Regions from separate parts of the Micromonospora robiginosa genome, predicted to be linked through region 2. Evidence: riboswitches for the same ligand, from Rfam matches in the RefSeq annotation. Region 2 holds a riboswitch; the other holds the start of a gene.
What was found. Region 2 has a riboswitch for ZMP and ZTP ahead of H1D33_RS09300 (bifunctional 5,10-methylenetetrahydrofolate dehydrogenase/5,10-methenyltetrahydrofolate cyclohydrolase). Riboswitches for the same ligand answer to the same signal wherever they lie in the genome.
Positions count from the first base shown of each region.

Region 1: another riboswitch for ZMP and ZTP. It lies ahead of H1D33_RS08005 (glycine hydroxymethyltransferase); the one in region 2 lies ahead of H1D33_RS09300 (bifunctional 5,10-methylenetetrahydrofolate dehydrogenase/5,10-methenyltetrahydrofolate cyclohydrolase).

Region 1 is NZ_CP059322.2:1,833,719-1,837,102, reverse strand. It holds gene H1D33_RS08015 (S8 family peptidase) at 1-295, shown strand, start outside; gene H1D33_RS08010 (hemerythrin domain-containing protein) at 406-906, shown strand; ZMP/ZTP riboswitch at 1,045-1,134, shown strand; gene H1D33_RS08005 (glycine hydroxymethyltransferase) at 1,153-2,589, shown strand; gene H1D33_RS08000 (hypothetical protein) at 2,639-2,890, opposite strand; gene H1D33_RS07995 (aminotransferase-like domain-containing protein) at 2,960-3,384, opposite strand, start outside.
Region 2 is NZ_CP059322.2:2,098,763-2,102,146, forward strand. It holds gene H1D33_RS09295 (endonuclease/exonuclease/phosphatase family protein) at 1-360, shown strand, start outside; partial or broken gene H1D33_RS09300 (bifunctional 5,10-methylenetetrahydrofolate dehydrogenase/5,10-methenyltetrahydrofolate cyclohydrolase) at 367-1,259, opposite strand; ZMP/ZTP riboswitch at 1,273-1,354, opposite strand; gene H1D33_RS09305 (hypothetical protein) at 1,351-2,001, opposite strand; gene H1D33_RS09310 (beta family protein) at 2,483-3,384, shown strand, end outside.

The DNA of each region.
Region 1 (3,384 bases), 270 kb from region 2:
CAACACCGTCACCCGCACCAACGGGTGGGGCTACAAGCAGGGCACCTCGATGTCCGGCCCGCACGCCACCGGCGTCGCGGCGCTGGCGCTGTCGGCCCACCCGGGCATGACCGCGGGCCAGCTCTCGTCGTTCCTGGAGCGCACGGCGGTGGCGCAGTCCTGCCCGGCCGGCGTCTACAACCCGGTGCCGCTGATCCCGACGGGTCCGAACGCCTACGACGCGACCTGCTCCGGCGGCAACCGCAACGGCTTCTACGGCGCCGGCCTGGTCGACGCGTACAACGCGGTGCGGTAACCCTCCCCACCGACCGACCGGGCCCGGCGACGAATCGCCGGGCCCGGTCTGTTTGTCCTGGTCGGACGCCGGGTAGGGGGCCCTCATCAGCCGACCGAGGAGGTAACCCGGTGTCCACCGACGCGATCGTCCTGCTCAAGGAGGACCACAAGGAGATGCGCCGACTGTTCAAGGCCTTCCAGGAGGCCGAGGACGGTCCGGCGAGCCGGCGCGGGAAGATCGTCACGCAGATCATCGAGGCGCTGACGGTGCACACCTACCTGGAGAACGAGGTGATGTACCCGGAGGTCCGCAAGCTGGTGCCGGACGTCGAGGACGACATCCTCGAGTCGTACGAGGAGCACCACGTGGCGGACGTGCTCTGCCTCGAACTGCACGCGATGGACGCCGACGACGAGCGGTTCGTCGCCAAGACGACGGTGCTCATCGAGAACGTGCTGCACCACGTCGAGGAGGAGGAGCAGGAGTGGTTCCCCAAGGTGCGCGAGGCGCTCGGCCGTAACCAGCTCCAGGAGATCGGCCAGCGCATGCTCGACGTACGGCCGACGGCGCCGAAGACGCCGACCGCCCCGAAGGCGCTGAAGAAGGCCCGCGACGCCGTGGTCGCCTGAGCCCGGGTGCAAGGCGGGGCCCCCGCTTAACAGGTGGATGTTAAGCGGGGGCCCCGCCTATGCAGAATGCGTTAAGAAGGGGCCCCTCCTTACAGGCGGGCCGCTGGGGGTCCGGCCTGGCGGGGACCGCTAGGATTTCCCTCGGGCCGTGACTGGCGCGTGGAGATGGAGCACCATCGGGGAGCGGCCTCGTCATGAGGACGCATGCCGAGCGCCTGGGCCTTCCGCACGTCACCAGGAGGTCGCATGTCGCACAACGTCGAGTCCACCGCCTTCCGCACCGCGCTGGAGGTGATCCGCGGCGTCGAGCCGCGGGTGGCGGACGCCATCGGGGCAGAGCTGGCCGACCAGCGTGAGTCGCTGAAGTTGATCGCCAGTGAGAACTACGCCTCCCCCGCGACGCTGCTGGCCATGGGCAACTGGTTCAGCGACAAGTACGCCGAGGGCACCATCGGGCGGCGTTTCTACGCCGGCTGCCAGAACGTGGACACCGTCGAGGCGCTCGCCGCCGAGCACGCCAAGGAGCTGTTCGGGGCGTCCCACGCCTACGTGCAGCCGCACTCCGGCATCGACGCCAACCTGGTCGCGTTCTGGGCGATCCTGGCCGACCGGGTCGAGTCGCCCGCACTGAGGAAGGCCCAGGTCCGCCAGGTCAACGAGCTCACCGAGGCGGACTGGTTCGCGCTGCGCCGGGAGCTGGGCAACCAGCGGATGCTCGGCATGTCGCTGGACGCCGGCGGCCACCTCACCCACGGCTTCCGGCCGAACATCTCCGGCAAGATGTTCGACCAGCGCAGCTACGGCACCGACCCGGCCACCGGCCTGATCGACTACGACCGGGTGGCCGAGGCGGCCCGGGAGTTCAAGCCGCTGATCCTGGTCGCCGGCTACTCGGCGTATCCGCGGAAGGTCAACTTCCGGATCATGCGGGAGATCGCCGACTCGGTCGGGGCCGCCTTCATGGTCGACATGGCGCACTTCGCCGGCCTGGTCGCCGGCAAGGTCTTCACCGGCGACTTCGACCCGGTGCCGCACGCGCACATCGTCACCACCACCACGCACAAGTCGCTGCGCGGCCCGCGCGGCGGCATGGTGCTCTGCGGCCCGGAGCTGGCCGACCAGGTCGACCGGGGCTGCCCGATGGTGCTCGGCGGCCCGCTGCCGCACGTGATGGCCGCCAAGGCGGTCGCGCTGGCCGAGGCCCGGCGCCCCGACTTCGCCGACTACGCCCAGCGGATCGTCGACAACGCGCAGGCGCTCGCCGACGGGCTGCTGCGCCGGGGCGCGACGCTGGTCACTGGCGGCACCGAGAACCACCTGGTGCTCATCGACGTGTCCGGGTACGGCCTGACCGGCCGGCAGGCCGAGCAGGCGCTGCTCGACTCCGGGATCGTGACGAACCGCAACGCGGTGCCGCAGGACCCGAACGGCGCGTGGTACACCTCCGGTATCCGGATCGGCACGCCGGCGCTCACCACCCGGGGGCTGGGCGCCGCCGAGATGGACGCCACCGCCGAGCTGATCCACACGGTGCTGGACCGGACCACCGCCGGCACCGGCCCGGACGGCGCGCCGTCGAAGGCGAAGTACGTGCTGGACCCGGCGGTGGCCGAGTCGGTCGGCAAGCAGGCCGCCGACCTGCTCGTCCCGTTCCCGCTCTACCCCGAGGTCTCGCTGGGCTGAGCCCGGCCGCGCCCCCCGCCGACCGGTGGCCGGCGGGGGGCGCGGAACCTCAGCGCAGCGGGCGCTTGAGGTGGTAGCGGTGCACCTCGGTGCTGCCCTGCACGTTGTTCACGTCCTCGGCGGCGGTGACCAGTTCCCAGCCCTCCCGGCCGACCCGGTTGAGGTGCGCGACCGCGGTGTCGCCGTACGCGGTGACGTCGGTGCGGGACCCGTCCGGGCCGTACCAGACGAACGAGACGTGGAAATTCCGGCCCTGCCCCTGATAGCGGCGGACCAGCAACGCGTACTCCCAGGCAACCATCCGTCCATTATCAACGGAGGACCGGCGGTCGGGGAACACGGGTGGTGCTCCGGCCGCCACGCTGCGGCGTCACGCCGGCGCCCCGACCGCCGCCGTGGTGTCGGTGACCAGTGCGGCGAGCCGGTCCAGCCCCAGGTCGATCTGCGCCGGGGTGACCGCGCTCAGCGACAGGCGCAACGCGTGCACCGGCGTGCCGGCGTCGTAGAAGTGCGCCATCGGGGTCCAGAGCACGCCGTACTCCCGCGCCGAGCGGTGCAGCAACGCGTCGTCGACCGGGAACGGCACGGTCACCACGACGAAGAAGCCGCCGGCCGGCACCGTCCAGCGCACCGGCCCGCCGGCCGGGAAGCGCCGGGCCAGGCCGTCGACCAGATGGGCGAGGTTGCGGGCGTACGCGGCCCGCTCCCGGACGTTCGCGGCCACCAGCGAGCAGTCGTGCGCCAGCAGCACCCCGCCGATCACCGCCTGGCTGATCGGCGACGTGTTCACCGTGA
Region 2 (3,384 bases):
GTCGTGCTCGCCGCCGTCCTCGACACCCCCACGGCCCCTCACCGTCGCCGCCACCCACCTCTCCTTCGTCCCCGGCTGGAACATCTGGCAACTCCGCCGCGTCGTCCGCGCCCTACGCACGCTGCCCGCCCCCGGATCCTGCTCGGCGACCTCAACCTCCCCGCCGGCCCCGCCGCCGCCGTCACCCACTGGCGACCCCTCGCCCGCCTCGCCACCTACCCGGCCGGACAACCCCGCGTCCAACTCGACCACGTCCTCGCCGACCCTCACCACCTCGACCGGCTCCCACCCGTCACCGCCGTCGACACCCCGCCGTCCACCGTCTCCGACCACCGGCCCCTCGTCGTCGACCTCGGCTGAACCCACTCACCCCAACCCGGACAACCGCCGCGCCGCCCGCACCGCGTTACGGAACAACATCGCCACCGTCGTCGGACCCACCCCACCGACCCGCGGCGTGATCGCCCCGCCACCTCCGCACACGACTCGTCCACATCCGGCAACAACCGCCGCCCCTCGTACCGCACCCCACCACCGACCACCACCGCACCCGGACGCACATGCTCCGGCCGCACGATCCCCGGCACCCCCGCCGCCGCCACCAGGATCTCCGCCCGCCGCGTGTACCGCGGCCAGTCCGCCACCCCCGTGTGCACCACCGTCACCGCCGCGTTCGCCGTCGGCCGCTTCTGCGCCAACAACATCGCCAACGGCCGCCCCAACGTCGCACCCCGACCCAGAATCACCACCTCACGCCCCGACACCGGCACCTGATGAAACGCCAACAACGCCTCGATCCCCGCCGGCGTACACGGCAACGGACCCGGCAACCCCAACGCCAACCGACCCATGTTCACCGGATGCATCCCGTCGACGTCCTTGTCCGGATCCACCTCGGCCAACGCCCGGTCGTAGTCCAGACCCCCCGGAATCGGATGCTGCACCAACACCCCGTGCACCCCGGAATCGGCGTTGAAATCCGCCAGCACCGCATGCAGATCCCCCTGCGACGCCGACGCCGGCAGATGCACGTGCGGCGACGCGAACCCCAACTCCGCCGCCTGCCGCTGCTTGATCCGGATGTAACCCGCGCTCGCGTCGTCGTCACCCACCAGCACCGTCGCCAACGCCGGCGTCACCCCCGCCGCCCGCAGCTCCGCCACCGACGCGGCCACCTCGGCCAACACCTCATCCGCCACCGGCCCACCCGGCAACAACCGCGCGGTCGCCCCGGACACCGAACTCGAAGAAGAAGACATGCGACACCCCGCCCGCGGAGGCCCAGGCGGTCGACCCCCACGACGAGCTCCCCGATGGTTCACCCATCCCCGTGCCGCCAGTCGCGTCCCCTCACCCTGCCACAACCCGCCGCGCCACCGCATCCACCACCGCCTGCCACGCCGGCAACGACGCCAGCACCGCATCCGCCCGCCGACGCCGATCCGCCACCGACCCCACACCCAGATCCGCCAACACCGCCTCAAACCCAGGCCGCCACACCCGCTCCCGCTCCGGATCCACCGCCGCCAACACCGCCAGACACCGCGCGTACGTCACCACCACCCAGAACATCGCCTCCCGGTGCCGCCCCGCCGCCACCAACTCCGCACCCCCACCGAACACCACCGGCCGCCCCGCCGCACCCAGATCCGCCCCGAACGCGAACCGCTCCCGCGGCAGCCGCGCCACCTCCTCGAACACCACCGCCAACCCGGCCAGATGCTCCCGCACCCGCCCCGCGCCCACCCCGCCACCGTCCAACGTCGCCAGCAACTCCGGATACCGCCCACCGAACCCGTGCGCGGCCAACACCTCCGCCGCCCGCACGTACCGCCGCCGCACCGTCGGATCCACCAACCCCGCCACCGCCGGCCACACCGCCAACAACGACGTCGGGAACACCCACGCCAACACCTGATCCGCCAACGACGCCCCCGCATCCAACCCCCGCAACCCGTCCTCCACCCGCCGCCGCACCCCGCGCACCGCCGTCGCACCCACACCGGATCCGCGTACCCCGCCGCCACCCGCCGCCGCACCACCGCCAACCGCCCCGACGGATCCGCGATCACCCCATCGGTACGCAACAACGGCGCGAACACCCACGACCCCAACACGTCCTCCGGGTCACCCACCTGCGCCCACGTCACCGAGCTGACCTCCAGCAGCACCCCCCGCCAGAGGAACTTGCCCACCTTCGGCCCCGCGGAGTCCCGCACCACCAGCACGTCTACGTCCGACGACGCCGGCAACACCGCCTCACCCGGCAACCCCACCGTCGACCCGCTGAACAACGCCCCCTCGACCGACGGATCGGCCCGCATCAGCTCCCGCACCCAGTCGACCGCCACTGCCCGCGCCGCATCCACCCGCATCCGACCGATCCTGCCACCCCGCCGCACGCACTTTCTGTTGCCGATCGAACACGCAACGTTCAGTATTGATGAAGGTGACTGTCGACGGATCGTGTGGGGCGATGCCAATGGCGGACTACTACCCGATACTCAAGGGGCGCAAGGGCGAGCTCGAGGCCATCGGCAACATCGACGACGAACTGGCACCACACATCCTCCCGGTCTTCGACGTGCCCCCCTCCGACAACGGACCGATCAAGGACGCCCGCGCGTTCAGCCGGCAGGCACAACGGACCGTCCCACGGGACATGGCTATCGCTGTCGACATCCGCCACCTGGCCGACCCCACCTCCGGAATCCGCCGGCCCCTACCCGACATCGCCGAAGACCTGCATCAGTGGGGGACACCCTTCCTGCCGGTCGCACACCTGCGCGACACCCCTGGACGGATGGCCGACATCCGCGAGGCCGCCGCGCTGCACGGTCACGGCGCCGTTCTCCGACTCGAGGACGACATCGACCACGACGAGATCGACATCCGACTGAGCGACCTGCTGTCCGCAACCGAGCTGACCGCCGCGGAGTGCGTGCTCATCCTCGACGCCGCCGAGGTCCGCTCCGAGCACGATCTCACCCGCGTCGAACCACTGATCCACAAACGCCTCAACCGGGTCGAGCGCCACCCCTGGAAAGCCGTCGCCCTCGCCGCCGGCGCCATGCCACGCAGCATCTCGCACCTGCCACCCGGCCGCCCGACACCGCTGCGTCGGTGGGACCTCGACCTGTGGCGGCGCCTCCACGACCACGGCCTCGCGTTCGCCGACTACGGCATCACCCATCCACAAGTGGCCTCAGGGCGAGGAAGGCCCGCCCCGAACCTCCGCTACACCGACCACGACGTCTGGTGGGCCTACCGCGCGCACGGCGACAACGACGGCAACCAGGCCATCCACCACCTGTGCCAGGCCCTCGTGTCCGCCGACCACTGGCCAGACGTCGGCCGGCGATTCTCCTGGGGTGATGAACAGAT